4 regions of the Kushneria konosiri genome follow, and region 1 is predicted to be linked to each of the others. Evidence: predicted binding sites of a transcription regulator. Region 1 holds the regulator's gene; each other region holds the start of a gene.
The links. Region 1 encodes LexA, which represses DNA repair genes until DNA is damaged. Its sites were predicted from a motif close to TACTGTNTANNTANACAGTA; they were not measured.
Positions count from the first base shown of each region.

Region 1 (7,971 bases):
TCAACGTGCTGGTGTGCTCAACCATCATCGAAACCGGCATCGATGTTCCCAGCGCCAATACCATCATCATCGAGCGTGCCGACAAGTTTGGACTGGCTCAGCTCCATCAGTTGCGTGGTCGCGTGGGCCGCTCGCACCATCAGGCCTACGCCTACCTGCTCACGCCCCCACCCAAACAAATCACTTCGGATGCCACCAAGCGTCTGGAGGCGATTACACAGGCCGAGGATCTGGGGGCAGGTTTTACACTGGCCAGCCACGACCTGGAGATTCGCGGTGCTGGGGAGCTTCTGGGTGAAGAGCAAAGCGGCCAGATCGAAACCATTGGCTACAGCCTGTACATGGAAATGCTGGATCGTGCCGTCAATGCCATTCGAAGCGGCAAGACACCCAACATCGAAGCGCCCATGTCCGAAGGTGTGGACATCAGCCTCGGGCTGCCGGCGCTGATTCCTGAAGACTACATGCATGACGTCCAGCAGCGACTGGTCATGTACAAGCGCATCAGCAATGCCAAAAACGATGGCGAGCTGCGCGAACTGCAGGTCGAGATGATTGATCGCTTCGGATTATTGCCAGAGCCGGTCAAGCACCTTTTCCGTCAGGCCACCCTGCGTTTCAAGGCCGAGCGACTGGGCATTACCCGACTGGAAGCTGGCGACAGACGGGGGCGCATACAGTTTGGTGCCGACACCTCGGTGGAACCCATGACGCTGGTCAACATGATGCAGAAAGCGCCTGACCAGTATCGACTCGATGGCGCAGATACCCTGCGCTTTGAAAAACCCATGGAAACGGCTGAATCACGCTTTGCAGCCATCGAGGCCTTGCTCGAGCATTTCAACCAGAAGTCGTAATTCATGGCGGGTGTCCGTCGGTGACATTCCCCGACGGGCAGAAGAAAAAAGGGCCGGCCTCAATGGCCGGCCCTTTTTTGTATGGATAGACACAGTCTCTGAGGGGTCAGAGCCCGCGCGGGGCGAAGATACCCGGCGCGTTGCGCCAATAGCCCTTGTAGTCCATGCCAAAACCGAAAACATAGCGATCCTCAACTTCAAGGCCACAGTAGTCCGCCTTGAGGTCGGGCACGGCCTTGCGGTCATGTATCTTCTCGACCAGTACTGCCGAGGACACACTGGCTGCCCCCGCCTGGTGGCAGTATTCGAGGATGGCAGCAAGTGTTGCTCCCTCATCGAGGATGTCATCCACGATGACCACGTGGCGACCGGCCATTGGAATTTCGGGCGAAACGCGCCAGAACAGCTCACCGCCGCGAAGACCGCCGCGATAGCGTGTGGCATGGAGATAGTCCACTTCCAGAGGAAATCCCAATCGGGTGAGCAAATGGCCGGTAGTGATCAGCCCACCGTTCATGACGCAGTAAAATACCGGCATGCTGTCGGAGAGCGACTGGGTCAGTCGGCTGGCCATATCATCCAGAGCCCTTTCGACTGCGGGAAGGTCGATCAGGCAATCTGCCTCATCCATCAGGACCTTCATGTCGTTATGATACTGGGCCATCTCAAAGTGACCGTCGTGCTGTTCAGGCATCGCCATCTGACTCACTGTCTGCATCGTTGTCAAAAGGCCCCTGACGCTTTCGGTCCGAATTGCGGCGCTTTTCATTATTCAGGCGACGGGGGCGCGAGTTTGAAAGCTCGCCATCCTGCCGATTATTCTCTTGCGACTCAAGCTCACGATCGTCCCGACGAGTAGTACGTGTGCCAGCAGACCCTTCATCGTCGCATGAAACCTCCCGGGAGGCGTCGGTGTCTGGCTCCTCTGTATTCGTGGCGTCATCGTGTGTTTGTGAAGAGGGTCGTCCGAGCCTGATCTCATCGGGCACATGGATACGGGACGCCGGAATCGCAAGTTCGGCACCATGGTCATAAACGATATCGCATACCGACAGCAGGATATTTTGCTTGGCGATATTGTACTGCTGCCAGTCAACGACTTTGGTCAGGGCATATACCATGATATTGATGCTGTACTCGCCATAACCGCTGACACTGACGGTAATGAATTCATCGTTTTCGACATCTTCATTTTTTTCCAGCATTTCGGCGATATCACCGGTAATGGCCTCGACCTTGTCCGCGTCCTGATAACGTATGCCGATCGTTTCCCACAACAGTCGCACATGCATGCGGGAAGGGGTTTCGACAATAATTCGGCTGAATACTGCATTGGGCACATAGATGGGCGGACCACTGAAGGTACGAATACGTGTAAGACGCCAGCCAATGTCCTCAACCATCCCTTCGATCTCGCGATCGGGAGAGCGAATCCAGTGCCCGACCTGAAAGGGCTTGTCCAGATGAACGACCATGCCGCCAAAGAAGTTGGCCATGACATCGCGCGCAGCAAAACCGATCAGAATACCGCCTGCACCACCTACTGCCAGAAGGCTCGACACCGAGACACCCAGCATCTGAAGGGCCATTAACAGCACCAGGATCAGCGTCAGCGCCCCCGTAATTTTGGTAATGGCCGAAGCAGAGGTCTGATCTACCGGTTTTGCCTTTGAATGAGCCGGTGGAAACACCAGCCGCTGTTCAAGGCGCTGCATCAGACGCACCTCAACCCAGAATATGATGGCCAGCGTCGAAAGCCCGAAAATGAGACTGGCATAGAAGGTAATGCCGGAGATACCAAGCCCCTGAGCGCCCAGGGTCAATATGGAGCACAGCCCCCCAAGCCATAGCCACAACCGCAGCGGCCCGCGAAGCGCATGCACCAGCGCGTCATCCCAGCGTCTCGGGCTCTTGTTCAGGCGCCGCTCGAGTCGACCCAGTAAAAAGGCGCAGACCAGATCAAACAGCAGCACCAGCAGCACGACCAGAATAATCATCAGTACCCAGCCGGGCAGACCAAAATAGCCCTTGGACCATTCCTGTGTGCTGTCAAGCAACTGCTGCCAGTAATGGGTGGCTTCCGATCCGTCGGGTTGGGAGCCGCTTGATGATGAGGCACCACTGCCGGATTGCTGCGCCATTATATTCACTCTTATCAGGTAAGGAGATCCGCTAACCGCTCCCTGGTACGGTGCCAGCGCGGCTGCTCCTTCAGTGTTTCAAAATCAACGACGCCGCCGGCAAAGCGTAGTCGTTCCAGACGACACTGCGTCAATGGCTTCTTCATGGACGAATGTAACGTCTGACGGGCCTCTGCTGCTCCCACCGGGTCGTTACATAGAAGCGCCAGATCACATCCGGCCTCCAGCGCCGCCATGACCCGCTCTCCGGGGCCGCCGGCCATGGCCGCTCCCTCCATGGAAAGATCATCAGAAACGATCACCCCCTCAAAACCGATGTCATGACGCAGATATTCCAGCCAGCGCCGCGAAAATCCGGCCGGCCGTTCGTCAATTCGGGTAAAACGCACGTGCGCAGGCATGATCCCGCTCAGCCGGTCAGACAGCGCTCGAAAGGGAATCAGGTCACGGGATTCGAGCGCCTCGAGCGTGCGTGTGTCTTCCGGCATGACAAGGTGTGAATCGAGCGTTACACCGCCATGCCCCGGGAAGTGCTTGCCCACGCTGGCCATACCGGCATCAGACAACCCCTCGATAAAGGCGCCCGCCAATTCAGTCACGTGCTGCGGATCATCCGAGAAGGCACGATTGCCGATGGCCGGGCAGCGGGCATCATCAAGATCAAGCACAGGCGCAAAGGAAAAATCGACGCCGCAGGCGGCCATTTCCATCGCCAGCAGCCAGCCGGTATCTCGCGCCAGTTCAAGCGCTTCAGCGGGTGCATCGAGATAGTACCGGCCCAGAAAGGCCATGGGGGGCAGCGTGGTCACGCCGTTGCGAAGACGCTGAACACGCCCACCCTCCTGATCGATGCCAATCAGGATATTGGGACGAGCACGCCGAATGTCGTCACACAGCTTTCGCATCTGCTCGGGTGACTCGACGTTGCGCGCAAAAAGGATAATGCCACCCACGCTGTGGTGAGCCAGCCAGCCTCTCTCGTCATCGTTTAGACATGTACCCTGAATGTCGCACATCAGGGGGCCGATCGGCGCTTCGGCCTGGAGATCCGTCATGAATGAGTTCCTGTTCTGGGGTAGCAAGTCAGCTGATCCGCATCCTGAGTCGTCGTGGCATTTGAAGCAACATTCATGACCGGAGCACGCAGCGCATGTAATGCGACCGGCTTTAAACGCTGGGCCAGCTCCCGAATCGTAATGCGCTGGTGATAGTCATGTTCGGCGATATCGCGCAGCGTATTGAGGCCGGAGAGCGTAAAGATGACCGACCCCAGCATGAAATGCAGCCGCCAGAAGCGCTCATCGTCGGCAAGCTCAGGGGTGGCCTGCCTGAGGAGCTTTAAAAAGCGCGAGAAGATATCACCATACCGGTCTCGAAGCTCGTCACGAAGATGGCGCTGCGTCTGTGAATAGGCCAGGCCCAGAAGCTTCATGAAGGTTCTCAGATCATGGCTGTCAGAGGGCATTTCCAGCACGCTGGCAAACAGCGTATCAAGCAATCCCTCAAGATCAGAGGCTCCTGCCTCGTCAGCTTCAAGCCTGTCCAGTCGCTGATGCAGATCAGCGCTGAACGGGTCGAGATAGCGAAAGAATACTGCCTGTATCAGCGCCTGCTTGGAGCCAAAATGGTAATTGACGGCAGCCAGGTTGACCTCGGCTCGACCCGTAATTCGACGAAGCGATGTTTCGGAAAAACCATGCTCGGCAAACAGGACTTCGGCTGCATCGAGGATTCGGGTCACGGTATCGGATGGCACCATGGGAAATATCAGTTCTCTTTCATGAAAATAAAACGTACGGGCCAAAGCGTGATGGTATCACCAATGCACGTTTTCACCCCCACTCGAGACGGCATCGAAGCGCTTGCATTGATCTGATGACTGGATACAATCACATACTGTATACATCAACAATGGCCATCGCCCATGACACGACCGTTGACTGCACGCCAACAGGCCGTATTCGATTTCATTGCCAGAACCATCAGTGAACTCGGCTACCCTCCCACGCGTGCCGAAATTGCCGGCGCATTGGGCTTTCGTTCGCCCAATGCTGCCGAAGAGCATCTGCGTGCGCTGCGCAAGAAGGGCGTCATCGAGATGATCCCCGGCACCTCGCGCGGCATTCGCCTTTCCGCTCAGGAACAGGTCGCACAGGAACCGGAAAGCCTCAACGCCGGTCTGCCCGTGATCGGAGAAGTCGCTGCCGGCAGTCCGATCCTCGCTGCCGAGCACATTTCACGTTATTGCCCGATGCCGGCCGATTTTTTCAATCCGGGGGCTGATTATCTGTTGCGTGTTCGCGGCCTTTCCATGCGCGATGCCGGTATTCTTGATGGTGATCTGCTGGCCGTGCATCGAACGCATGATGCCCGCGATGGGCAGGTAGTCGTGGCACGACTGGGAGATGATGTGACGGTCAAGCGCTTCAAGCGTCAGGGCAGCATCGTCAGCCTGATTGCAGAAAATCCTGACTTCGAGCCCATTACGATTGATCTGACCCGTCAGAGCCTGGATATAGAGGGCGTGGGTGTTGGGGTCATTCGAGGTGGCGACGGCAATAGCCTTTAACCCCTGCTTCTTTTTCGTGACGGTGTGCCTGCGGGCACACCTGACGTACCACCCGTGGCTGCATGAGCCGCTGTCTACCCAGCGAAACACGGGCGCTCCGATAAATACCCATCATCAGATGACACTCGTCATTACGGCTTTCCATCAGCCAGGCATTATCGAAAGGACGCGTTAGATCCCGCATCGCCACCAGACGTGTGAATGGTCAACGCCGGCACTTTTCCATATCCAAAAGCGCCGTGGCTGCCATACCCAGGTCATTCATTCCATTTTGCAGACGCAAGGGCCTGAAACGCCGATACCTGTCCAGGGACAGGTATCAAGCCGGTCAAAATAATAGAATCAATGAATGGCGGCGGGCTCGTGAGCCTCGATGGCATCATCGTCATCAGCCAGTACAGAACGTGAAATCAGATGATCGAGCATCTCACGGGCGACATCAAAGCGATGATGACGCAGCAGCTCCAGCGTTTGCGATGAAAAGCGGATGCTGGCCAAAGGTTCATTCCTGTCATCACTGTCAGCGGCCCGCAGCACAAACTGTCCGTCTTCAAGTTCGACAATTTCAAATACGGCCGCTTCAGTCATGCGCTACCCCGTTGATCCGATCGGCGAAAAAAATTAGAAAAATACCTGCGAAAGATGTCACGTTTATCAAGAACAAGTCATTACCATTCATAGCTGGTTTCACGAAGCCGGGGCAGCAGGGTCCGAAAATCGTCCAGACACCTTGCAAGTTCCCGGGAAAGAGGCTCGCTCTGACTGGACACGATCATGTTGTCATGGCGACGAAGCTGGGCCGCACCCCCTTCATCATGAAGACGGTCCAGCAGAACCAGCAGCCTGGCCAGCCAGCTTTCAGGTTGCCCCATGAGTTCTCGCAACAGCTCGATCTCTGCCACGCGTGCCGGCGGCTCATTCAATACACTACGCCAGTGCATTGATGGCCAACGGCAGGTATGGGCAATTTCCCTGATCACGCTTTCAAGGGCCATCTCGAGCATCGAGAGCCCCCCTTCCTCGAGCGCCCGACGTCTGGCATCAGCGTGTTCGTCATCCCCGGCCGGTTGTTCCAGCAACAGCATGGCCTGATAGAGCAGCTGATTGGTTCGTCCCTGATGGCTCATGAAGCCTGTTTCCCTGCCTTGCTGCCCTTTTTGGCACTGGCTCCCTTCCGGTTATCCTCGATCTGCCAGCGATTACCATCCCACAGCGCTTTCCAGCCAGTCGCCTTGCCCTCTTCTTCGCTCAACACATACTGACTTTTGGTCTTGCGCGAGAAGCGGATCTGCGCCGGGTGACCATCCGGGTCATGATCCGGTGCCTTCAGAAGAAAGTGATACTTCTCCGGCAGCGCATCGGCATGAGGCCTGATCTCGCTGACCAGGGGCGGCCGGGTTTCGCGATTTTTCGGAAACTGACTGGCCGCCAGAAAAAGACCACTGGCGCCGTCACGCAGCACATAATGATCATCCACCTTCTGACAGGCCAGCTCCGGCATGGGAATCGGATCCATCTTGGGCGGTGCTGGTTCGCCACTTTTCAAAAGCTTGCGGGTATTTTTGCAGTCATCATTGGTGCAGGCGAAGTATTTGCCAAAGCGTCCGGTACGAAGCTGCATTTCCGAGCCACATTTATCGCACTCAATGGTCGGGCCCTCATAGCCCTTGATGCGAAAGTGGCCTTCCTCAATTTCGTAATAGCCATCGTCATCATTGCTGATGTGGATCTTGCGTGTTTCATCGATGAGATAGCTGTCCATCGCCGTCCCTGTATCGGGATTACGGCGCTTGGCACGAAGAGCATCGGTCTCTGCATTGTCATCGGCATCCGCCGGCACCGCCTCATCACCCGGCAGCAGATCGATGGTGGTCTTGCAGCGCTCCTTGGGCGGCAGATTATAGCCTGAACACCCCAGAAACACGCCGGTCGAGGCAATACGAATCTGCATCGGTCGACCACAGGTGGGGCACTTGATGTCAGTTTCCACCGGCTGATTGGGACGCATGCCTTCATCGCCTTCGGCATGCTCAAGGCGGGCACGAAAATCGCCGTAGAAGCTGTTCAAAAGCTCGCGCCAGTCACGCTCTCCGTCAGCAACATGGTCCAGCTCATCTTCCATGCGTGCCGTAAACCCGTAATCCAGCAGGTTTTGAAAGGACTCGATCAATCTGTCGGTGACAATTTCACCGAGTTTCTCGGCATAGAATCGACGACTGTCCAGCTTGACGTAGCCCCGCTCCTGAATCGTTGAGATGATGGCCGCATAGGTCGACGGCCGGCCGATCCCCCGCTTTTCAAGCTCCTTGACCAGACTGGCTTCGGTGTAACGCGCGGTCGGCTTGGTAAAATGCTGCTTCGGATCAAGCGTCTTGAGCTCAAGACGCTCTCCCTTGCCAATATC
Region 1 covers NZ_CP021323.1:2,991,388-2,999,358, reverse strand. Annotated here, with positions in the region: gene mfd (transcription-repair coupling factor) at 1-857, shown strand, start outside; gene B9G99_RS13835 (hypoxanthine-guanine phosphoribosyltransferase) at 964-1,521, opposite strand; gene B9G99_RS13830 (mechanosensitive ion channel family protein) at 1,544-2,998, opposite strand; gene nagZ (beta-N-acetylhexosaminidase) at 3,013-4,053, opposite strand; gene B9G99_RS13820 (TetR/AcrR family transcriptional regulator) at 4,050-4,757, opposite strand; gene lexA (transcriptional repressor LexA) at 4,923-5,567, shown strand; gene B9G99_RS13810 (hypothetical protein) at 5,910-6,155, opposite strand; gene B9G99_RS13805 (DUF6586 family protein) at 6,236-6,694, opposite strand; gene topA (type I DNA topoisomerase) at 6,691-7,971, opposite strand, start outside.

Region 2 (7,971 bases), 1.3 Mb from region 1:
GATCACCCTGTCAAAGAATGACAGTGTGGCCAATCGCCGTCTGGCGTTCAGCCGTACCCGTTCCAAGGATACGGTTGGCAAGCTCTTTAACGAGCTGGGTCCGCGCTACAACACCCGTCCGGGTGGTTATGTACGCGTTCTCAAGTGCGGCTTCCGTGCCGGCGACAACGCGCCCATGGCGTACGTCGAGCTGGTTGATCGCCCGGTAGCAGCAGAAGCCAGCGGCGAAGAATAAACCGCCCTTTTTGCTATCGTCAGAAAAGCCGACCTCCGGGTCGGCTTTTTTTGTCTCTGAAAAATACCTTCCTGATCCATACTGACAATCCAATCAGCCTTTTGAGTGCTTGCCGTGGGATGTCATTTCGTCAACGGGGAATGTGAAAACTGTCAAAATGATCTGCCGTTCTCTTTTACCATGGCCTTTCAGCCGATTGTGGATCTTGAAAATGGCAGCGTTTTTGCGCATGAAGCACTGGTTCGCGGTGTTAATGGTGAGTCAGCCTGGTCAATACTGTCGCAGGTCACGCCAAAGGATCTTTATGCCTTTGATCAGGCCTGTCGGGTCCGTGCGATCGAGATGGCCAGCCAGCTGGGCATGACCTCCAGGCTGTCCATCAATTTCCTGCCCAATGCTGTTTACGAGCCACGTGCCTGCATACGTGCCACCCTTAAAGTAGCCGAGCGGGTGGGGTGGTCTCTTGATAACCTGATTTTCGAGATTACCGAAAACGAGCATGTGACGGATCGCGATCATCTGCACCACATCGTCGAGGAGTATCATGAGATGGGGTTTAGTGTGGCGCTGGATGATTTTGGTACCGGCCATGCCAACCTTGATCTTTTGACGGTATTGTCACCGAATCATCTGAAGCTGGATCGAATCTTGATCAGCAATATTGATCACGATCGGCGGCGTCAGAACATGGTGCGTCACATCTGCTCGATGGCTGGATCCCTTGATATGGGGCTGGTGGCTGAAGGGGTCGAAACGCTGGAAGAAGCGCGATGGCTGTATCAAAACGGCATCACGCGTCATCAGGGCTATTACTATGCACGACCTGCCTTTCAGGCCCTGCCTGACATTGATCCGGGGTGTTTCAGCGCTGTAACCGCCGCATAAAAAGGCCGGAAGCAGGGTGGCTTCCGGCCTTGCCCTTCAAGGGTCTGGAAAGTTATTTATATACAGTCAGTAGCCTCGCGCCAGCAGCGGCTTCAAAAAGCGTCCGGTATGTGAGATCTCCTGCTCGCTGATCTCTTCGGGTGTGCCTTCGGCAATGATGCGTCCGCCGCCGGAACCGCCCTCGGGGCCGAGATCAACAATCCAGTCGGCTGTTTTGATCACATCCAGGTTGTGCTCGATCACCACTACAGAATTACCCTGATCGCGCAGTCGATGCAGGACGCCCAGCAGCTGTCTGATGTCCTCGAAATGAAGCCCTGTTGTAGGTTCATCAAGAATATAGAGCGTCTTGCCGGTATCACGCTTGGCCAGCTCTCGCGCCAGCTTGACGCGCTGCGCCTCCCCTCCGGATAGCGTGATCGCACTTTGCCCAAGCTTGATGTAGGACAGTCCGACGTCCATCAGGGTCTGCAGTCGACGAGCGATGGCGGGGACCGGCGAGAAAAACTCGACGGCTTCCTCGATCGTCATCTCCAACACATCGTGAATGCTTTGCCCCTTGTAGAGTACGTCCAAGGTTTCCCGGTTATATCGACGACCGCCGCAGACGTCACAGGGCACGTAAATGTCGGGCAGAAAATGCATTTCCACCTTGATCATCCCTTCGCCCTGACATGCTTCACAACGTCCGCCCTTGACGTTGAACGAGAAACGCCCGGGCTTGTAGCCGCGGGAGCGAGCTTCGGGCGTACCGGCAAACAGTTCCCGGATGGGCGTAAAGATGCCGGTATAGGTAGCCGGGTTGGAGCGCGGCGTTCGTCCGATGGGGCTCTGGTCGATATCAATGACCTTGTCGAGCTGATCGAGGCCCTCGATCGTCTTGTAGGCAGAGGGCGTCAGTGTGGTGGCCTTGTTGAGTTCGCGCGCCGCCACGGGCATCAGCGTGGCATTGATCAGGGTCGACTTTCCTGAACCCGATACACCCGTCACGCAGACAAAAAGGCCCAGCGGCAGCGCCAGATCCACGTTATCCAGATTATTGCCGGAGGCCCTGGTCAGGTGCAGCACCTTCTCCGGATTGATCGGCGTGCGCGTTGACGGGATCTCGATGCGTCGAGTGCCCGACAGATACTGGCCGGTCAGCGAGTCCTGACTGGCCTCAATGTCATCCGGGGTGCCCTGAGCGATAATCTGACCCCCGTGGACGCCGGCGCCAGGGCCGATATCGAGCACATGATCGGCAGAGCGGATGGCATCTTCATCGTGTTCGACCACGATGACCGTGTTACCCAGATCGCGCAGCCGGGTCAGGGTCTGCAGGAGACGATCATTGTCACGCTGATGAAGGCCGATGGAGGGTTCATCGAGAATGTACATGACCCCTACCAGTCCGGCACCGATCTGGCTGGCCAATCGAATGCGCTGAGCTTCGCCGCCTGACAGGGTGTCAGCACTGCGTTCCAGCGTCAGGTAGTCGAGTCCGACATTGACCAGAAATTCGAGACGGCTGGTGATCTCGTAGAGGATGCGCGTGGCGATTTCCCCGCGGCGTCCGGGAAGGTCCATGACGCCAAAAAAGGTTCGGGCCTCGCCAATCGGTTTGGTGACGACCGACGGCAGCGAATGGTCATCGACAAAAACGTGACGCGCCTCACGGCGTAAACGACTGCCGTGACAGGTCGGGCAGGGGCGTACGGCCAGATGGCGCGATAGATCATCACGGACCATGCTCGAATCGGTTTCCCGATAACGGCGTTCCATATTGGGCAGCACGCCTTCAAAGGCATGCTCGCGTGAGACTTTCTTGCCGCGATCGTTAACGTAGGAAAACGAAATGGATTCGCGACCGCTACCATGCAGAACGACATCGCGAACGCGTTGCGGCAACTGCTTCCAGGGCGTTTCCAGCTCGAACTTGTAGTGCGCCGCCACGGCTTCCAGCTGATTGAAATAGTAGATGCTGCGTCTGTCCCATCCCTTGATGACGCCTTCAGACAGGGAGAGTTCGTCCTGACGGATAAGCTTGTCGGGATCGAAGAACTGATGCACCCCCAGCCCGTCGCAGCTCGGACAGGCACCTGCAGGATTGTTGAAAGAGAACATGCGCGGCTCGAGCTCGGCGATCGAGTAGCCACAGATGGGGCAGGCAAAGCGAGATGAAAAAATCATGTCCTCACGATCGCCGTCCATGAAATGCAGCACGGCTGCGCCATCGGCAAGTCCGAGCGCGGTTTCAAAGGACTCTGCCAGACGCTGTTCGATGTCCTCTCGGATCTTCAGGCGGTCTACCACGACACTGATGTCATGCTTCTTGTTCTTGTCGAGCGTGGGCAGCTCATCGAATTCATACGTTTGACCGTCGATCTGAACCCTCACGAAGCCCTGGGTGCGCAGTTCGGTCAACGTCTGCTGATGTTCTCCCTTGCGGCCCTTGATGATGGGCGCCAGCAGCATGACCCGAGTGCCTTCTTCCAGCGCGAGTGTCTGGTCGACCATCTGCGAAACGGTCTGAGCCTCCAGGTCAAGCTCGTGATCAGGGCAGCGTGGCGTCCCTGCACGGGCATAGAGCAGGCGCAGGTAGTCGTATATTTCGGTGATGGTGCCGACGGTCGAGCGCGGATTGTGCGACGTGGATTTTTGTTCGATGGAGATGGCCGGTGACAGCCCTTCGATGTGGTCAACATCGGGCTTTTCCATCATTGAGAGAAACTGACGCGCATAGGTCGAGAGTGATTCGACGTAGCGGCGTTGTCCTTCTGCATACAGAGTGTCAAAGGCCAGGGAAGACTTGCCTGATCCGGAGAGCCCGGTAATGACAATCAGCTTGTCACGGGGCAGCTCGACATCAATGTTCTTCAGGTTGTGGGTGCGGGCCCCACTCACCGAAATACGATCCATACCTACCTCATCGCCGGCGTCGGAAAGACACTATAGAAGGTGTTGAAAGCGAGGCGCAAAATGCAGTGCACAGCGTTTTCCATGTGGCGCGCAGCCCGGTAAAATGGAGCTGGCATGCCATAAAGGTTGGGTGCCTGTCAGGGCACATCAAAAGTCACCGCGCAGGATGCCCCTTTTGTACGTTCGGGTATCTGCGTGGCAAGGCCTGCATTGCAGTGAATATCCATACAGTTATTATAGACGATCATGTCAAGGCGATGGCCTTGTCAGTTCATTCGTTTAAACATGCCAGCCGGCACTGGAGAGAAACATGGCCCGTGGGGTAAACAAGGTCATACTGATCGGCAATCTGGGTCAGGACCCGGAAGTACGTTTTCTGCCCTCCGGCAGTCCTGTCTGCAATCTGCGTCTGGCAACTACTGATACCTGGACCGATCGTCAGAGCGGTCAGCGTCAGGAACGCACCGAGTGGCACAGCGTTGTCATGTTCAACAAGCTGGCTGAAATTGCGCAGCAGTATGTCAAAAAAGGTTCGCGCCTTTATATCGAAGGGCGTCTGCAGACCCGCAAGTGGCAGGGTCAGGATGGCCAGGATCGCTATTCGACCGAAATCGTGGCCAACGACATGCAGATGCTGGATAGTCGCAGCGGAGCTCAGGGCGGTGACTTCGGTGGTCAGGGCGGCGGTGGCTATGGCCAGGGTGGTTACGATCAGCAGGGCGGCGGTGCGCGCCAGAACAGCCCCTCGGGTGGTCAGAACCAGGGCGGCTACGGTCAGGGCCAGGGCAACTATGGTCAGAGCCCTCAGCAACACCAGCAGGGTGGTCAAAACCAGGGGGGCGGCGCGCCGAACCCCGGCAGCTTCGACGATTTCGACGACGAAATTCCGTTCTAGATTTTTCCTTTTGCTGAATAAAATTAAAGTAATGGTGCCTTCCTTTCAGGAGGCACCATTTTTTTTCATAGCGCTTCATGCATTACAGAGAATTAAAGAGTTTTCTCCAGTGATGAATGACTTCATGACGATCAAAGCGCTTGGCGTTTTGAGCTGCGGCTGCCGATAAGGCTTCATATTTTTCAGGATCGATAGCCTTTTCTATTGCATCAGCAAACTCTTTTTGGTCGAAAGTAGGGACCAGATATCCATCCTTTCCATCGGTGACTATTTCACGCGGACCTGTTTCACAGTCGAAGGCAACGATAGGTAGTGAATAGTATTGCGCTTCTATCAACGACATCGGCAATCCCTCGAACCTGGAAGGCATTAGCATAATGTCCGCGCGTTTATATAATTGTCCTATATCCTGACTGCTACCATAAAGCTCACAGTGGTTTTCTAGTTCATGTTGTTCAATTAAGGATTGTAGCTTGGTACGATCTTCGCCTTCCCCAGCGATAATGAGCTTCCAGTCAGGATGGCGTTTGGTAAAATCTTTCCAGGCGGGAATTAACAGATCAAAACCTTTCTGATAGGTCAGCCGTCCTACACCAATAGCTGTTTTATTCGATGGCGCGGTTCTTGTTTGCAAAACTTCAGTAAAAGGAGAGGGGTTGGGGATATAAAGAAGATTTGAACGATTCCTGAATTGATCAATATCCCTAGAAGTTAAAAATACAACTCTGTCATAGCGGGGAAGTGTGGCTCGTTTGAGTTTTAATACCAGCCCTGAATGACTACTGAAAGCAATGTGCTCACAAGCAACATGCTTTGTTTTTCGCGAAAATAAACGATCTTTCAGTATAAATGGAGCGGCAAAAACCGTAAGGCGACCCATGCTGGGATAAAGTACAATATCCGGACGGTCCTCTTTTATAATAGTGAAGGCTTGCGATAACAGTTTGAGATAGCCAGCCTGGCCGGAAAGATTGCTTTTATTTAAAGGTACAATATGGATGTTGGAAAAATCATAGGTCGTGTGTGAATCCTTATCGAGTAGCCCTATGATCTTGATATTTGCTTCTTTTGCCAGCAGAGGAAGAATAACGCTGCAAACACGTTCAATGCCGCCGCCGGTCGTTATATTGTCAATAATCACATAAATTTTTTTGCCGGCTAAATCATTCATCAAGGATATTCCTGAAGCGTTTATATGGGTCAAGTGTTTTGGGTGAAAAAGAGCCAAGTTGGTTTAAATAAAAACTGATAATTATATGGCAAGCCTACTATCTGTTGCGACAGGAGGCTATGCAGATGCAAGACTGTTTTCTTATTTTCTCTTCAGACGGGCCTGAAGGAGCTTCAGAATGGCGCGTTCTTCAGGGCCCGTTAGATCATCCTCATCAAGGGCATCCTCAATCTGCTCCAGAAAGTGTCGCAATAGCCGGCCATCAAGGTAGTTTTCGATCACGCGAGGGTCGATATAGCTTGAGCGCGCAATGCTGGGGGTATTGCCCAGACGGGTGGCGACACGCTCCACCGCCTCACGAATATACGACTGGCTGGCATCGTCATCATCGCCGATGCCCAGCTCATCAAGAGCGAGCGCTGCAATGGAAGTGCCGGCCCAGGTCCGAAAGTCCTTGGCGCTGAAGCGCTCTCCCATGACCTCATGGATATAATCGTTAAGGTCATGGCTATCGACACGCACCTTGTGGCCGTCGTCGTCAAAATACTTGAAGATTTCATAGCCTGGAATGTCGTCAAGCTCCCCGACAATCTGTGCCAGCTTTTCGTCTTCAATCACCTTGTGCTGCTGCTGGCCGCTTTTGCCCTGATAGTCGAAAATCAGCTCGTCGCCGTTGATGGTCAGATGGCGCGAGCGCATGGTCGTCAGCCCATAGGAATCGTTCTGCTCGCTGTAGCTGTCATTACCGGGGCGAAAATAGGCCGTATCCAGCAGTCTGACCATGCAGGCCAGCACCTTCTCTCGAGGCATGCCCTCGCGGGCCATGTGCTGACCGGTGATACGTCGCATGGTCGAAAGCCGCTGTGCAAAGTCGACGATGCGATCGAATTTCATTTTCTCGCGCTGTTCACGCCACTGGCTGTTATAGACGTATTGCTTGCGTCCGACGCTGTCTCTTCCCGTGGCATGAATGTGTGCCTTGTGATCGAGCGTAATGGTCACATCACGCCATGCTGGCGGAATGGCAAGCCCCTTGATCCACTCCCGCCAGTGTTGATCCCTCAGGGTCTTTCCTGCTTCATCGCGGTAGGTAAACCCCTTGCCGCTGCGATGGCGCGTGACGATGGTGGCTTCTTTTGTCATTCAGGCAGGCTTCTTGTCTGTTAAACGGCTCATGAGTCCTTGAATGATGATAGTCGATGATCGCAGGCCTGCTGCTGCGCAGCCTTTGGCATGCGACGGGGTCTGGACAGTGCAACCCATGGGTTTTTTTTGTAAAGTGTCGGGCCTGCCGCGTCACTGCCCGCCAAGAGTGACGTCATTTTCTGTCGGGCCGCAAACTCAATGAAACTATTACTGCTTGATGCCGATCACTGTCTTGGTCGGGCGCTCATCGATGAAAGCGACTCGCGAAGCGATGTTGAATTGATCATGGAGCGTTCCCGCCAATGCCCGCTGCCGCAGTTAAAGGCATGGGCGCCGGACGTTGTCATTTTTCCACCCTTGTTGTGTCCGGCCAGTGTCGACTATGCCGAGATGATCGAGCATGTCGAACAGGTAGAGGCCATCATGATGGCCTGTCACGAACTTGGCGTGCCGCTGGTCTGGTTTGTCAGTGATCAGGTCTTTGATACCGGGTCGGACATGCCCATCGAAGAAAGCATGTTGCCCTCGCCCCGGGATGAGGGTCTCCAGCGCCTGCTGGAGACGGGCAACCGGATTCGTTCGGGACTGACCGAGCATTTTATCGTGCGGACCGGTCCGCTGATGGCGCTGAAAGGTCGCAACGCCTGGCTGGCACGCATGCTGGAGGAGCTGGTAAGCGGCAAGACCCTGCGCGCGGCAGAAGATGAAATTGTCTGTCCAACCCCGGTACAGGCGGTGGCT
Region 2 covers NZ_CP021323.1:745,203-753,173, reverse strand. Annotated here, with positions in the region: gene rplQ (50S ribosomal protein L17) at 1-235, shown strand, start outside; gene B9G99_RS03475 (EAL domain-containing protein) at 416-1,120, shown strand; gene uvrA (excinuclease ABC subunit UvrA) at 1,187-4,018, opposite strand; gene ssb (single-stranded DNA-binding protein) at 4,329-4,913, shown strand; gene B9G99_RS03460 (glycosyltransferase family 4 protein) at 4,996-6,084, opposite strand; gene B9G99_RS03455 (DNA topoisomerase IB) at 6,226-7,227, opposite strand; gene B9G99_RS03450 (sugar nucleotide-binding protein) at 7,429-7,971, shown strand, end outside.
Region 2: the regulator LexA is predicted to act here: its motif matches at 4,232-4,251, upstream of uvrA (excinuclease ABC subunit UvrA).

Region 3 (7,971 bases), 630 kb from region 1:
GCAAGCAATCTTACCGGACCGATGTCACCGGTGCGCAGGACATGAGTGCCGCCACACAGCTCGATGGAGAAGTCATCGCTGCCCATGGTCAATACGCGCACGCTTTCGCCATATTTGGCTTCAAACAGCGCCTGAGCCCCCAGCCTGCGCGCCTCATCCAGGGTCATCAGCTGCGTGGTCACGGGCGTGTTCGCCATGACCTGCTCATTGATCATGGCTTCAACGCGCTCGAGCTCTTCGGATGTCATGGCTTCGTTGTGGCTGAAGTCAAAGCGTAGCCGTTCATCACCCACCTGTGAGCCCTTTTGCTGTACGTGCGTGCCGAGCACGCGACGCAGCGATTCATGCAGCAGGTGGGTAGCCGAATGGTTACGCATGATGGCGTGACGAGCCGGCACCTCGACGCTGGCCTCCACTTTTGCCTGCGCGCTCAGGACGCCTTCGCTGACCTCGCCCAGATGTACGAAGTGCTGCCCGCGTTTCTGGGTATCGCGGACGTTGAATACGACGCCCGGCAGCGTCAGGGTACCGCGATCGCCAATCTGACCGCCGGACTCGGCGTAAAACGGCGTTTCGTCCAGCACCACGGCGCCGCTCTGGCCGGCTTCGAGCTGATCGACCTGCTGCCCGTCGTCATTGAGCAGCGTCAGCACCTGCGCCTGTGCGACCAGACGATCACGCCCGACAAACTCGGTGGCCCCGTCAAGGTCGATGTTCGTCTCCAGACGAGCCCCGAACTGACTGGCTGCACGAGCGCGCTCGCGCTGTGCCTCGAGCTCGCGCAGGAAGCCGGCTTCATCGAGGGTGATATTGCGTTCGCGGGCAATGTCGGCGGTCAGGTCATAGGGAAAACCGTAGGTGTCGTACAGCTTGAAGATGGTCTCGCCATTCAGCTCACTGGACTCGAGCCCGGCCAGTGCTTCATCGAGCAGGCGCATGCCGTGGTCCAGCGTGCGGGCGAACTGCTCCTCTTCACGCAACAGCACTCTTTCGATCTGCTCGCGACGCGCGCGCAACTCGGGATAGGCCTCCCCCATTTCCTCATCCAGTGCTGCGACCAGACGATGGAAGAAAGGCTGACGCGCGCCCAGCTTGTGACCGTGGCGGACTGCGCGACGAATGATACGACGCAGCACATAGCCGCGCCCTTCGTTGGAGGGCATCACGCCATCAACAATCAAAAAGGCGCATGAACGAATGTGATCGGCAATCACGCGCAATGAGGGCTGATGGATGTCGTCCTGGCCGGTAATCTCGGCAGCAGAAGCCAGCAGACGCTTGAAAAGATCAATCTCATAGTTGGAGTGCACGCCCTGCATGACGGCGGCAATCCGCTCAAGGCCCATGCCGGTATCGATGGAAGGACTGGGCAGCGGCGTCATGTTGCCCTGAGCGTCGCGGTCATACTGCATGAAAACCAGATTCCAGACCTCGATGTAGCGATCGCCGTCTTCATCCGGGCTTCCCGGAGGACCACCAAACACGTCCGGGCCATGATCGAAAAAGATTTCCGAAGAAGGGCCGCACGGTCCGGTTTCGCCCATCTGCCAGAAGTTGTCTTCTTCCAGACGCGAGAAGCGCTCGGCGCTGACCCCGATTTCGTTTAACCAGATATCGGCCGCTTCGTCATCGCTGACATGCACCGTGACCCAGAGCTTATCGGCAGGCAGCCCCAGGTTGACCGTCAGAAACTGCCAGGCGTATTGAATGGCCTCACGCTTGAAATAGTCGCCGAAGCTGAAGTTGCCCAGCATTTCAAACAGGGTGTGGTGGCGCGCGGTATAGCCGACGTTGTCCAGGTCATTGTGCTTGCCGCCGGCCCTGACACAGCGCTGCGCCGAAGTTGCCCGAACATAGGGCCTGGGATCGCGCCCCAAAAAGACATCCTTGAAAGGCACCATACCGGCATTGGTGAAAAGCAGCGTGGGGTCGTTATCAGGTACCAGTGAACTGGAAGGCACCTGGGTATGGCCATGCTGTTCAAAAAAATTCAGAAATGCTTGTCGTATGTCGGCGCTTTTCATGGGCTTCCCGTAAACAATGGGTCAGGTCATTTGAATGAGGCAACGAGCGATGCATCAAACGATGGGTGCATGGCAACCGTCGCCTGTCGTCAACATGCGCCTCGAGGAGTGACCCTCATGGTCTTCCATGTCTCGCCCGTGAGCACATCATGAAATACAGGATCACGACGAGACGAATTTTGGCGGCTTAATGTATCAGTATGTCGCATCCGGGTGCGACAGTCCGCATGCGCTCCATTTTGCCTCATGCCGGACGTGACATGCCAAGCCAGGATGTCACGACGGCCAGGCAAGCCGCAGGGCACTGCTGCACTGCTGGCCGTCAAACCCACGTGATGCCAGAAAGCGCTGGCGCTTGGCACGGGCTTTCATGTCGTCGCCGGGCCCGTCAAAACGGCGCTGAAGCGCCTCGGCGGCAAGCGATGTCCAGTCTGCGCTGCTCTCTTCCAGCGCCTGAGCAATCATGTCGCGTTCGATCCCCCGTCCGGACAGTTCTGCGCTGATCTTGCGCGGCCCCTGCAAACGCGCGATGCGCGAGCGGACGAAATGTTCCACAAACCGAGCATCGGACTGCAGATTTTCCTCGGCAAGACGATCCAGCAGCGCATTGACCTCCTCGGGCGCATGCTCGTGACGCAATAACCGCTCCTCGAGTTCGCTACGAGTATATTCACGCCGGGCCAGCAGTGTGATGGCCTCTTCATAAGGCGTTCTCTGTGACATCAACGTTCTCTCCATTTTTATACGTCAACGCAAAAGGGGCACGCTCCATTGAGCGTGCCCCTTTCAATACCACCATGGCGAGATAACGATTACAGAAGTTCGTCACCACCGGCATCAGCCGGTGCTTCGGCTTCTTCTGCCGCCTTCTCTTCTTCCTTCGTTTTCGGAGTCGTCAGAAGCTGGCCGCGGATGGCGTCTTCGATCTCCTGCATGACTTCGGGGTTATCTTCAAGATACTGGGCGGCGTTGGCCTTGCCCTGCCCGATCTTGTTGCCCTTGTAGCTGTACCAGGCACCGGCCTTGTTGACCAGGTTGCACTGGACACCGAGATCAACCACTTCGCCAGCATGGTAGATTCCCTTGCCATAGAGGATCTGGAACTCGGCCTGACGAAACGGCGGTGCCACCTTGTTCTTGACGACCTTGACGCGGGTTTCATTGCCCACGGCCTCATCGCCCTGCTTGACCGAGCCGGTCCGGCGAATGTCCAGACGCACGCTCGAGTAGAACTTGAGTGCGTTACCACCGGTAGTCGTTTCGGGATTACCAAACATGACACCGATTTTCATGCGGATCTGGTTGACGAACATCACCATGCAATTGGCATTCTTGATGTGTCCGGTCACCTTGCGCAGCGCCTGTGACATCAGACGCGCCTGAAGGCCAACGTGGGAATCGCCCATCTCGCCTTCAATCTCGGCACGCGGTGTCAAAGCGGCAACAGAGTCGACCACGATGACGTCTACGCCGCCGGAGCGCACCAGCATGTCGCAGATCTCGAGGGCCTGCTCACCGGTATCGGGCTGGGAGACCAGCATGTCATCAAGATTGACGCCCAGTTTTTCGGCGTAGCTGGGATCGAGTGCGTGTTCGGCATCGATAAAGGCGCAGGTCTTGCCCTGCTTTTGCGCCTGAGCAATGACGGACAGGGTAATGGTGGTTTTACCCGAAGCCTCGGGACCGAAAATCTCAACAATACGCCCATAGGGCAGACCGCCTACGCCAAGCGCGATATCGAGTCCCAGCGAGCCGGTAGACACGGCGGGAATTGCCACGCGGGGCGTATCGCCCATGCGCATGACGGCACCCTTGCCGAACTGTCGCTCGATCTGGGATAGCGCTGCATTAAGTGCCTTGGAGCGGTTGTCATCCTGTGCCATGTTGGCCCTCCTGTCGGGTCAGCCTGACGCTGATACGCCATTAAGCTGTATGCTTATCCAGTATTTTAAACCAAAAATACGGTCTGTCACATCCTTTTGATGACTTATTTCATCAAAAGGCTAAAAAGGCGGTGCAGACGCACGTTAGTCAAAGGGGTTTTCCTGCAGACGTTCGATCAGTCCCCTGAGTGCCAGTGCTACGGCATCACGACGCACCTCGAGGCGCTCTCCGTCAAGGCGATAGCACTGAGCCTGACTCTGGGTGGCGTTGCCCCACGCCAGCCAGACGGTGCCTACCGGCTTTTCGGGTGATCCGCCGCCAGGTCCTGCCACGCCACTGATGGCCACGCCAAGATCTGCGCCGCTGTCGCGACAGGCACCGCGCACCATCTCATGGACCACGGTTTCACTGACCGCACCGAAAAGCTCAAGAGACACCGACGACACACCCAGCAGGCGCTGCTTGGCGGCGTTGGAATAGGTCACGTAGCCGGTTTCGAAACATGACGAGCTGCCAGCAATGTCGGTAATGGCGCGCGCCACCCCGCCACCGGTACAGGATTCGGCGGTAGTCAGCACCACACGCTGCTGCTGACAGAGCAGACACAGCCGGCTGGCCAGCTCCTGTATGCCTGATGCTGTTGCCATGATAACTCCCCGCCGATCACATCGAATTCAAGGCCATCCATGGTACTTGATCACCACAGACAATGGGTACGCCCTCACCATCGCATGCTGTACACGCGTTGAACGCTTGCTGTCTGCACTATAGCAATACAGGGGAGGCAGCGGATCATGATAATCTGATGCCCTTTCACCTCACATGTCCTTGGACAGGGTCAATTTCACGTGGCAGGCAAGACCGAGTCCCAACCGACGCCGATGATGGCGCAGTATTTTCGTATCAAGCGCGAGCATCCCGATGTATTGCTGTTCTACCGCATGGGAGACTTCTACGAACTCTTTCATGACGATGCCAGACGCGCGGCCTCACTGCTCGACATTACACTGACCGCACGCGGCACCTCCAACGGCGCGCCCATTCCCATGGCGGGCGTGCCCTATCACAGCGCAGAAGGCTATCTGGCCCGGCTGGTGCGCATGGGCGAATCTGTCGCCATCTGTGAGCAGATCGGCGACCCGGCGACCGCCAAGGGGCCGGTCGAGCGTCGGGTCGTACGGATTGTTACCCCCGGCACGCTGCACGATGAAGCGCTGCTTGACGAGCGCCGTGACAACCTGGTTGCAGCACTTCATGGCGATAATGACCACTGGGGACTGGCTTGGCTCGAGCTCTCCAGCGGGCGCTTCAGTGTGTTGGAAGTCGAAGGCGAAGGCGACATGCTCGCCGAACTGCACCGGCTTGATCCTGCCGAGCTTCTGGTCATGGAAAGCCTGCGCCTGCCCGCACGTCTGGAAGAACGCCCCGGTCTGCGGCGCCAGAGCGACTGGCACTTTGATCTGGAAACCTCCCGGCGTCTTCTGTGCGATCAGCTGCAGGTACAAAACCTTTCCGGCTTTGGCTGCGACCACCTGACCCGGGCACTGACGGCCGGCGGTGTACTGATCGATTATGTACGCGATACTCAGCGCACCGCCCTGCCCCACATCACCGCCATCGGCGTTGAAAACCGCGATGAATCGGTGGTGATCGACGCCGCCAGCCGACGCAATCTGGAAATTGACCAGAACATGGCGGGCGGTCAGGACAACACTCTGGCCTCGGTGCTGGATACCACAGCCACGGCGATGGGCGCGCGCCTTTTAAGGCGGTGGCTCAACCGCCCCCTGCGCGACCGGGATCAGATCAACGCCCGACAGCAGGGTGTGCGGCTTCTGGGCGAAGAGGACCATGTCGAAGCTTTCAACGCTATCCTCCGCGGTATCGGCGACGTGGAACGCATTCTGGCACGCGTGGCCCTGCTCAGCGCTCGCCCGCGTGATCTTGCCCGACTGCGTGATGCCCTCAATGCCTTGCCGGCGCTGGCAGAGCGGCTGGAAGGCATTGCCCGGGGCAGTGCGCTGGATGATCTTTCCCGCCACATCGTTCCCTATCCCGAGCTTGCCGACACGCTGACCCGGGCATTGATCGACAGCCCACCGGTCGTGATTCGCGACGGCGGTGTCATTCGTGAAGGCTTTGATGAGGAACTCGACGAATTCAGGGCACTGCAGGAGAACGCCGGCGACTATCTGGTCCAGCTGGAAACACGCGAACGTGAGCGCACCGGCCTTTCAGGACTCAAGGTGGGCTACAACCGCGTCCACGGCTACTACATCGAGATTCCGCGCGCTCAGGCACGTGAAGTCCCTGCAGACTACATCCGGCGCCAGACACTCAAAAACGCCGAGCGTTTCATCATTCCCGAACTCAAGACCTTTGAGGACAAGGCGCTCTCGGCCCGCACCCGAGCACTGGCGCGCGAAAAGCTGCTGTACGACGGCCTGCTCGAGGCCCTCAATGCCGAGCTGACTGCGCTGACCCGGACTGCCCAGGCACTGGCCACGCTGGATGTACTACACGCTTTTGCCGAACGCGCGCAGACGCTGTCGCTGGTCTGCCCGACGCTGCGTGAGGCGCCCGGCATGACCATTCGTGACGGCCGGCATCCAGTGGTCGAGCATGTCTCGAGCCACCCCTTTGTGCCCAACGATCTGCATTTTGACGATGTTACCCGCATGCTCGTGATTACCGGACCCAACATGGGCGGTAAATCGACCTTCATGCGTCAGAACGCGCTGATCGCCCTGCTGGCGCATACCGGATGTTTCGTGCCGGCAAGCCATGCCGAAATCGGCCCGATTGATCGTATCTTTACGCGTATCGGCTCCTCGGACGATCTGGCTGGCGGCCGTTCGACCTTCATGGTCGAAATGACCGAAACGGCCAGCATCCTGCATAACGCTACCGACCAGAGTCTGGTGCTGATGGACGAGATCGGCCGCGGCACCAGCACCTTTGACGGGCTATCGCTGGCCTGGGCGGCCGCCGAGCATCTGACCGGTACGCGCGCCTTCACACTGTTTGCCACGCACTACTTCGAGATGACCGGTCTACCCGAGCAGGCAGAAGGTGTCGCCAATGTGCATCTCAATGCCACCGAGCATAACGACGGCATCGTCTTCATGCATCGGGTCGAGCCAGGCCCGGCCAGTCAGAGCTACGGCCTGCAGGTGGCGCAACTGGCAGGGGTGCCCCGCGCCGTGATTGCCCGCGCCCGCGAAAAGCTTCTCATGCTGGAGGCTCAGGACAGCGAGCACCCGGTCGCCCCGCATCAGGCGCCGGCACCAAGGCAGAATGATCTTTTTGCCAGCACGCCGCACCCGGTGGTTGAGGCACTCTCGCAGCTGGATCTGGACGCCCTGTCACCGCGCCAGGCCCAGGAGTGGCTCTATCAGTGGCGCGAGAAGATAAAACAGGACTCGTAAGTCGGTCGGCCCGTCCTTTCATCAGAAGCGGCTTGTCGCCGGGCGGGCCGGCCTTCTAGAATAAGGCCCCTTTGTGGGCCGCCCCACACCCCTTTTCAGCACTGCCTGTCCCTGCATGGGCAGTGATCGCCTGCTACCCTGGAGTTCGTGACATGACCTTTGTCGTCACCGAGAACTGCATTCAATGTAAATACACGGACTGCGTGGAAGTCTGCCCGGTTGACTGCTTCTATGAAGGTCCCAATTTTCTGGTCATTCATCCAGACGAATGCATTGACTGTGCCCTGTGCGAACCGGAATGTCCGGCCGAGGCCATTTTTTCGGAAGACGAACTGCCCGAAGGGCAGGAAAAGTTTATCGAGATCAACGCCGATCTCGCCGAGCAGTGGCCCAACATCAACGAGCGCAGCGATCCGCCGGCCGATGCCGACGAGTGGAACGGTGTTCCCGGCAAGATCGACAAGCTGGTGCGCTGATATTCGGATCGGGGCCAAGCTGCCCCGACCGCTCCCCCCTCTGATTTTCATGTCACCTGCTGCGGCTGCCGCACGTGCTTTTGTGGCATCCTGGCGCCAGCATTGCTGTCTTTTACGCATAAAAAAAGGCGGCCCATAGGGGCCGCCCTTGCATCCTGC
Region 3 covers NZ_CP021323.1:2,357,530-2,365,500, reverse strand. Annotated here, with positions in the region: gene alaS (alanine--tRNA ligase) at 1-2,024, opposite strand, end outside; gene B9G99_RS10960 (regulatory protein RecX) at 2,301-2,747, opposite strand; gene recA (recombinase RecA) at 2,837-3,907, opposite strand; gene B9G99_RS10950 (CinA family protein) at 4,052-4,555, opposite strand; gene mutS (DNA mismatch repair protein MutS) at 4,790-7,336, shown strand; gene fdxA (ferredoxin FdxA) at 7,489-7,812, shown strand.
Region 3: the regulator LexA is predicted to act here: its motif matches at 3,951-3,970, upstream of recA (recombinase RecA).

Region 4 (7,971 bases), 380 kb from region 1:
TGGGATCGGGGCGTGTTCGGACTGGAAGCCGCGGCCCAGCACTATTACGGCATCGGCGCCAGCCAGGTCACGGTTGATCAGGCCGCAAGACTGGCAGCCGTTCTGCCCAACCCGCGCAACTGGAGTCCGACGGCGCCGAGCGCTCGTGTGGCGCAGCGCATTGCCTGGGTCAGACAGCAAATGAGGCAGTTGGGCGGCACACGCTTTTTACAGCGTCTATAGTGGGGTACGACTGCCTGTGAGAATGAAGGCAATAAAGCCTTTAAAATTAATTACATGCAGTAACAAAATCAGTTGAACTTAGTGTGTCGTGCGGCGTCATAATGACAGTACGCATTGAAAAGCAAAGGTAGTCAGGAGGATGTTCATGAAACGTTTTGCCGCAGTTGTTTCCGCATCGCTGGTCGCGACCGGCCTCGCTGCCACACCGGCGCTCGCCGCTCAGGAGCAGCCGACTCAGGGTGCGCAAAGCCAGCAGCAGTCACAAAATTTCAGCGATGACCAGCTGCAGAACTTTGCCTCTGCTTCTCAGGAAATCGCAGGTATCTCTCAGGATTACACCAAGCAGCTTCAGGGTGCTGACGGCGCCGATGCACAGCAAAGCATCCGCGAAGAAGCCAACCAGAAGATGGTACAGGCCGTTCAGGATAACAACCTGGAGGTCGAGCAGTTCAACCAGATCGGTCAGGCTGTCCAGAACGATCCGCAGATGATGCAAAAGGTTCAGCAAATGGCTCAGAAAAAGCAGTAAGCCATTTAAGTGATCTCAAGGGGCCGCTTCTTCGAAAGCGGCCCTTTTTTATGCTTGAAAAACGCTGTCCTGATTCCGGTTCGAGCAAGTGGATTTTTTCTACTAAAGTCTATCCCTTGATGACTTAAGGCCAGCGCAAGGCTGGTGACATTCAGGGACGAAGACGAGCAGTTATGACGGAGCAAAAGGGTTCAAGCGGGATAGGCTACATACTTTCCATCTGCCTTGTCGCAGCACTTGGCGGCATTCTGTTTGGTTATGATACGGCCGTCATTTCAGGCGCCATCGACTCGATCACCACCTATTTTGATCTCTCTGCCACCATGAAGGGCTGGGCAGTATCGAGTGTGGTGATCGGCAGCATTCTGGGTGCTCTGGGGGCCGGCTATCTGGCCAATATTCTGGGTCGACGCATGACCATGATGACAGCGGCTGCCCTGTTTCTGGTATCAGCCCTGGGGTCGGCGCTGGCACCTGCCTTCTGGTTTTATATCGTCCTGCGTCTGGTCGGCGGCGTGGCTGTAGGGATCGCCAGTGTGGTGTCTCCCATGTACATGGGGGAGCTGGCGCCCCAGCACTGGCGTGGCAGGACGCTGAGCATGTTTCAGCAATCTCTCGTGGTCGGCCAGACGATCGTATTTTTCGTGAACTACTTTATTGCGCGTGATGTGGCCCAGGAGTGGCTCAACAACTATGGCTGGCGCTGGATGCTGGGCTCCGAGGCCATTCCGGCCGTGCTCTTTGCGGTTTTGCTCTTGCTGGTACCCGAGTCTCCGCGCTGGTGCATCATGCATGGACAGTATGACCGGGCCCGGCGAATACTGGCGCGCTTTACGCCGCAAAGGGACATCGAACCAATGGTCGAGGAGGTACGCCACTCACTGGATGAAGGAAACTCCAGCGGCCGTCGTGCCATGAACCGACAGCTTCGTCAGGAAAAGCGCAGCTCACGCAGTGCCCTCAAAAAGCCCGTCATGATGGGTATTGCGCTGGTCGGTATCTTTTTATCGGCTGCGCAGCAGCTCTCCGGGATCAATGTGGTGATGTATTACGCGCCCACCGTACTCTCCGGCGTTACCGACAGCACCGGAAGCGCGCTGCTGCAGACAGGCTATATCGGTCTGATCTTTATTGTGGGCAATCTGGTGGGGATGTATCTGATTGACCGCGTCGGGCGCGTGCGTCTTTTGACCATCGGTTCACTGGCCTGCATCGCGAGCATGGGCGTACTGGGCACCGTTTTCTGGTTCGATGTTCAGGGCTATACCGCCATGCTGGCCATCATGGTGTATGTCACGGGCTATGCCATTTCATGGGGTTGCTGCAGCTGGACGCTTTTGTCGGAAATCTTTCCCAATTCGATCCGTGAGTCGGGCATGGCACTTGCCATGGGCGCTCAGTGGACGGCTGGCTTTATCGTGGCGCAGACCTTTCCGATGATGCGCGGCAGCGAATGGCTCAATGACATGTTCAATGGCGCCTTTCCGTTCTGGCTGTTCGGCAGCATCACGTTTATCAGTTTGTTGATCGTCTGGCGTTTTGTGCCGGAAACGAAGGGGGTACCGCTGGAGTCAATGGAAACGCTCATGGGCGAGAAGTTTCGTCAGGGTCGAGTGCAGGACTGCTCGCGCTACCGGGAAGGTCATGCGCAAACCGCGTGAAAAAGCCCGATAAGCCATGACGCCATCAAAAAGGCCCCACTACGGTGGGGCCTTTTGCATGTCTCACATGGGGCTGGGCGGTTCGCTTTAGATCACCCACATCAGCATCAGCGGCAGATAAATGAACGAGGCAAGCGTTGAACACATGACCAGACTCGCCACAAACTCCGGCGAGCGTCCGGCCTTCTGGGCAAAAAGATAGTTGTACACCGCCATGGGCATGCACATCATCACCATCAGAATGCCTCGGGCTTCTTCATCCAGCCCCAGCAGCAGGCCAATGCCCTGCGCAATAATACCGGCTACCACGACCCTGCCCAGTGCAAAGGCAAGACCCGCCGACAGGTTGCGTGCGCGAATACTGGCCAGTGCCACACCGAGCGTAATCAACATGATGGGAATGGTCATGCCGGCCAGCAGTTCGATGCTGTTGGCAAGCCAGGCCGGCAGCGTAACCTGATAGGCCATCAGAAGAATCGCGATGATGCTGGCGTAGATGGTCGGGTTGGTCAGCAGATTTCTGACCGGCCGTGAACTACTGGTGATGCTGCCCACCACGAACTGGGCAATCGAGACGATCACGAACACGGCGATGGCCAGTGAAAAGCCGCGTCCTTCGCCAAAGGCATACATGGCCAGCGGCAGGCCCATGTTGCCGGTGTTGGGGAAAAGAACCGATGGCACGATGGTGCGCCAGTCCATCTTCGTGATACGAGACAGCAGCAGGCCGACAACCAGCAGCACCAGAAGGCATAGAAAGGTCGCGGTGGCCATGCTCGAGAAGGCCGACAGCTCGACATGCGTGCTCGATAGGGCATTGACGATAAGACAGGGGGTGCCGACGTTGAAGACCAGCTTGGTGACGAAGCCGGTAGGGTAGGGCTGTCGAAAGCGTACCCAGAAGTAGCCGATGCCGGCGCCCACCATAATGGGGACCATGACAGCCATGATTTGTGAAAACATGAAAAACCCTGTGCAGGCGGCAGTGGTGACTGCAATGAAACGAGATCGTTATTTTCACGGGGTTATGAGGACAGTTGCAAGCTGTCCGGCGTGAAATATTATACTTTCGTATAATTTTCTTTGGGCAGTGTAATGACATGTCCGGGCTGGTCTGCCAGCCGACTGTCCTGACCCAGTCGGCGAGCGCCATGTCTGGCATGGCTGATCAGACCGGTAATCAGAGCCCGCTCGGGCATATGGCGCCAAAAGCGCGAGGGCATGCTGCGTACCATGGTCTTTTCGTTGAGGCGAGCCGGATTGAACGTGCTGGCATAGTAGGCCAGCCAGAGATCTTCTGCGTCATCTTCCATGGCCGACAGCGCCTGATAATCCTGTACGGAAAAAGTACCGGCATCAGGGCGTTCAATATGCCACTGCCGCCCATCGCAGACGATGGCGCCCTCAGGGGTCATGATCAGCCAGCGGTGCCGGCCCATCCGATCAATGAAATGTCGAGCGGCCCCTTCAAGCACATCATGGCGGGGCTCAAACCACGCGATAAATTCCGGTGCGTACTGTTCTTCATTGGTCGACTGCGGGTGAAACCGTAAAAAGGCGTGGATGTGATGCACTTCGTGGTTGACGGCCTTGACGCGCTGCTCGATGACCGCACCATCCCTGTCTCCGGCCAGCAGAGCGTCGCCTTCGCCCTGAGCCAGCCGCCAGACCACTCGATAGAGTAGCGCCCAGCGGCACTCCTGGTGGTGGGTAGGCCAATAGCGAGAGGCGCACTCCAGCCGCTGCAGATCGTGCCTTGAAAGCTTCAATGCCAGTGGTGTCTCGGCGGGTGGGGGTAGATCGGTATCACCGCTGGCAAACAGATCACCTGCAGAGTCTTCACTCTGCCAAAGGACATCGCCTGGCGGCACTCTGGCGGCCAGCAGGCGGCGGGCATGGTCGCGCCAGCAGGCGAAGTCGGCTCGGGTCATATGCAGGGTATACATCGTCACACCACCTCCTGAAGGGTTAAAGCAATGCCATTTGCCCTGGAGTGACCGTTTGCATCTCGGCAAGCAGTGCCTGTCGTTCAAGACCGGCCTGACGCGGTCGGTAATCCTGCGTCGTAATGAAGGGAGCGAGCTTTTTCATGGAGCAGCCCAGCCGGGTGAGGTCGGTATAGCGGATGCGCCGCTCCCGCCTTAACGCCTCGATACGGCGGGCACTGGTAATACCTATGCCAGGCACCCGGGCGATCATGTACATGTCAGCACGATCCAGATCGATGGGGAAAAGCTCGCGATGGTTGAGCGCCCAGGCAAGCTTGGGGTCGATGTCCAGCGACAGGTTGCCGGGGCCTTTTAAAAGCTCATCGGCCCGAAAACCATATCCCCGGATCAAAAAATCGGCCTGATATAGGCGGTGTTCGCGCAGCAGTGGCGGCGCGATCAGTGGTACCGACGAGGGGCTTTCCGGAATGGGAGAGAAGGCCGAGTAGTAGACCCGCTTGAGCCGGTAGTCACCATACAGCGACTGAACGTTGCCCAGAATGGTGTGATCATCGGTATCGTCGGCGCCCACAATCATCTGGGTACTTTGCCCGCCGGGCGAAAATCGGGGCGCTTTTGGTTCGGCAGTGGCCTCGTCCAGCCCGTCGCGGATGGTCGACATGGCGTGGCGAATGGTGGTGTCACTTTTCTCTGGCGCCAGTCGGTTCAGGCTCTGGCTGGTCGGCAGCTCAACATTGACGCTGAGCCGGTCAGCATAAAGACCGGCCTGTCGAATCAGATCGGGCGAGGCATCCGGGATTGTCTTGAGATGAATATAGCCGCGAAACTGATGCTCGACGCGCAGTGTTCTGGCCACTCTAACCAGTGCCTCCATGGTGTAGTCATTGGAGCGAATGATGCCGGAACTGAGAAACAGCCCGCTGATGAGATTGCGGCGATAGAAATCGAGCGTCAGTCGCACGATTTCATCGACGCTGAAGCGCGCCCGCGGGACGTTGCTCGAGCGTCGATTGATACAATACTGGCAGTCGTAAAGACAGAAGTTGGTCATCAGGATCTTGAGCAGTGCAACGCATCGGCCATCCGGTGTGAAGCTGTGACAGATACCATTGCCATTGGTCGCGCCCAGCCCTTTCTGACCCTTTGAAGAGCGTTTTGGGGCACCGCTGCTGGCACAGGAAGCGTCATATTTGGCGGCGTCTGCGAGAACGATCAGCTTGTCGGTGAGCTGCATGAGCACTCCTTTAACTGTATTTGTATACAGTAATGGGAGCGGGCATGAACAACAATTGAATTGCATTCATGACGTCAGCGCAGTGCCTGAGAGGCGTACCCGTTTACCGAAGGTTAGTCGGACTCTTGTCAGCTTCTACCATAACGGCGGTCAGGGCATGATCTTCCAGATCGGCATAATCGCCGACCAGACGCATGCCCGGCTGCCATGCCTCGCTCAAGGCACAATCCAGTATCAGTGTGCACTGGCCTGCGGAAGCTGTCGGATCGACGCCCTCGATCCGAGCATCATGAAAATAAAAGCGTGTGCCGGTGAGCGGATAAAGCGCCTTGAAAAGACTCTCCTTGAGCGAGAAGGTCAGCGTAACGATGCGGGCACGCTGTTCAGGCGTGAAATCACCAATGGCTCGCTGCTCGCCTGGCGTCAGAATGGATGTCGCAAGATAGTCGGCGCGCCTGGGGCTTAGCCAGCACTCGGCATCCACCCCCAGCCCCTGATGAGTCGATGTGGTAGCGACCAGAGCGGCGGCAAGATCGCGTGCGTGAGTAATGGATCCTATGGCCGGTAGCGGCCAGTCGACCTGACGGTCTGCCAGACTGGGCAGGGTGTCAACGTGGATATCAAGCGCGGACAGCGCATGGCGAGCGCACACCCTGCCGGCCAGATATTCGGCACGACGTTTGGTGACCGCGCGGGAAAGAGTGTCTGGCAGTGCCATGCCATGAAAGGCAAAGGCGCTGTCATCAAAGCGTTGAACCTCAAAGGAGGTAATGCTCAGTCGCGCTCCGCGTGCCGGAGTAATAAAGGGCCAGCGAAGGTACGGGAGCGCGATGGCATCAGACATGAGAGCTCGACGTTACAGGGACAGCAGGCCGACGATAATGCCGCCAAAAATCAGCCACTTGATCACGTAATAAAGTGTCTTGTTTTGTTTTTTGAGTCGCTTGCCGGCTTCACGAACCTTGTAGATGTACTTGAAGGCACGATTGAGTCCGCCAGTGTGATCGTTATCGTCATTGGGGGAGGCTGCCGCGGCCATCACGTTACGGCTGAACCAGCGATTGACCGCTGCTGCCCAGCGATACTTCATGGGGCGCTCGATATCACAAAACAGGATCAGGCGATTCTGTTCGGTGTCGTTCTGGGCATAATGGATGAAGGTCTCATCAAAAAGCACCGCTTCACCATCTCGCCAGCTGTAGTCGATGCCATCCACGTTGATGCGGCAGCGGTCATCGTTGGGCGTACGCAGGCCAAGGTGATAGCGAATCGAGCCGGCATAGGGGTCGCGATGCTTCATCAGCTTGCTGCCGGCGGGCAGCTCGGCAAACATGGCGGCCTTGACGCCGGGAATCCCGGCCAGAATCTCGGTCGTGCACGGGCAGAGCTGGCGCGCTGATTCATGGCTTTCGCCATACCATTTGAGATAAAAGCGCTTCCAGCCGCGTCGGAAAAACGAATTGAATCCGGCGTCGTCCTTTTTGGCCGATCCCTTGATGTGATTTTCAAGTGTCAGCGCTTCATCGCGGATCTCTTCCCAGCGAGCGGTCAGTGCTTCAATACCTGGAAAGTCTTCGGCGCGGTGATAGGGGCGGTCCGGCACTTTTGAAAACAGGTACATGAATGCATTGATGGGCGCCATGAAGCTCGAGTGATCCGACAGCTGGCGAAAGGGCTTGTGACGAACGCGGCCACGAAAATGCACATAAAGGATGCTGGCCACGATCAGGGCCACGATTGTCCATTTGATCATAGCGATCTCTTTTCCGGATGATTGCCGTTAACGTCGGCGATAATGTTGTCTTCCAGACTACTGGCGGCGCAGTCTCGCATGTTCGCAAATGAGTGTCATTACTAAAGTCCAGGGGGCTTTCCCATCGCCATCATGCTCATTGTCCCTGGCTTTGTCGATATTATTTGCAGGCTAACGACTTGAAAGATGCGGTATAGGGCCTAATGTCATTACTGGACCATCAATCAAGGGTCCACGGCCGATGGCCGTCGAGCAGTTACAAGGCGTTTCGAGCGCCATCTGACAGGAGGTCACATGATTCCCGATATTGGTCTGGGTACCTATCGCCTCAAGGGCCAGGAGGTCATCGATTCGGTGACAACGGCACTTGAGCTGGGCTATCGACATATCGACACCGCACAGATGTATGGTAACGAAGCTGATGTTGGGCAAGCCATCGCCGAAAGCGGTGTGGCGCGTAAAGACATCTTTTTGACGACCAAGATCTGGACTGATCGCTTTGCCCATGACGATCTAATCAAAAGCCTCGAAGAGAGCCTTGAAAAACTTGGCACCGATCATGTGGATCTGGTGCTGCTTCACTGGCCTTCGCCGGACAACGAAGTACCGGTTGCCGAGTCGAT
Region 4 covers NZ_CP021323.1:2,609,111-2,617,081, forward strand. Annotated here, with positions in the region: gene mtgA (monofunctional biosynthetic peptidoglycan transglycosylase) at 1-222, shown strand, start outside; gene B9G99_RS12080 (DUF4168 domain-containing protein) at 368-751, shown strand; gene B9G99_RS12085 (sugar porter family MFS transporter) at 901-2,412, shown strand; gene B9G99_RS12090 (AEC family transporter) at 2,500-3,375, opposite strand; gene B9G99_RS12095 (TIGR03915 family putative DNA repair protein) at 3,474-4,358, opposite strand; gene B9G99_RS12100 (putative DNA modification/repair radical SAM protein) at 4,381-5,595, opposite strand; gene B9G99_RS12105 (4'-phosphopantetheinyl transferase family protein) at 5,699-6,439, opposite strand; gene lpxO (lipid A hydroxylase LpxO) at 6,452-7,348, opposite strand; gene dkgB (2,5-didehydrogluconate reductase DkgB) at 7,643-7,971, shown strand, end outside.
Region 4: the regulator LexA is predicted to act here: its motif matches at 5,608-5,627, upstream of B9G99_RS12100 (putative DNA modification/repair radical SAM protein).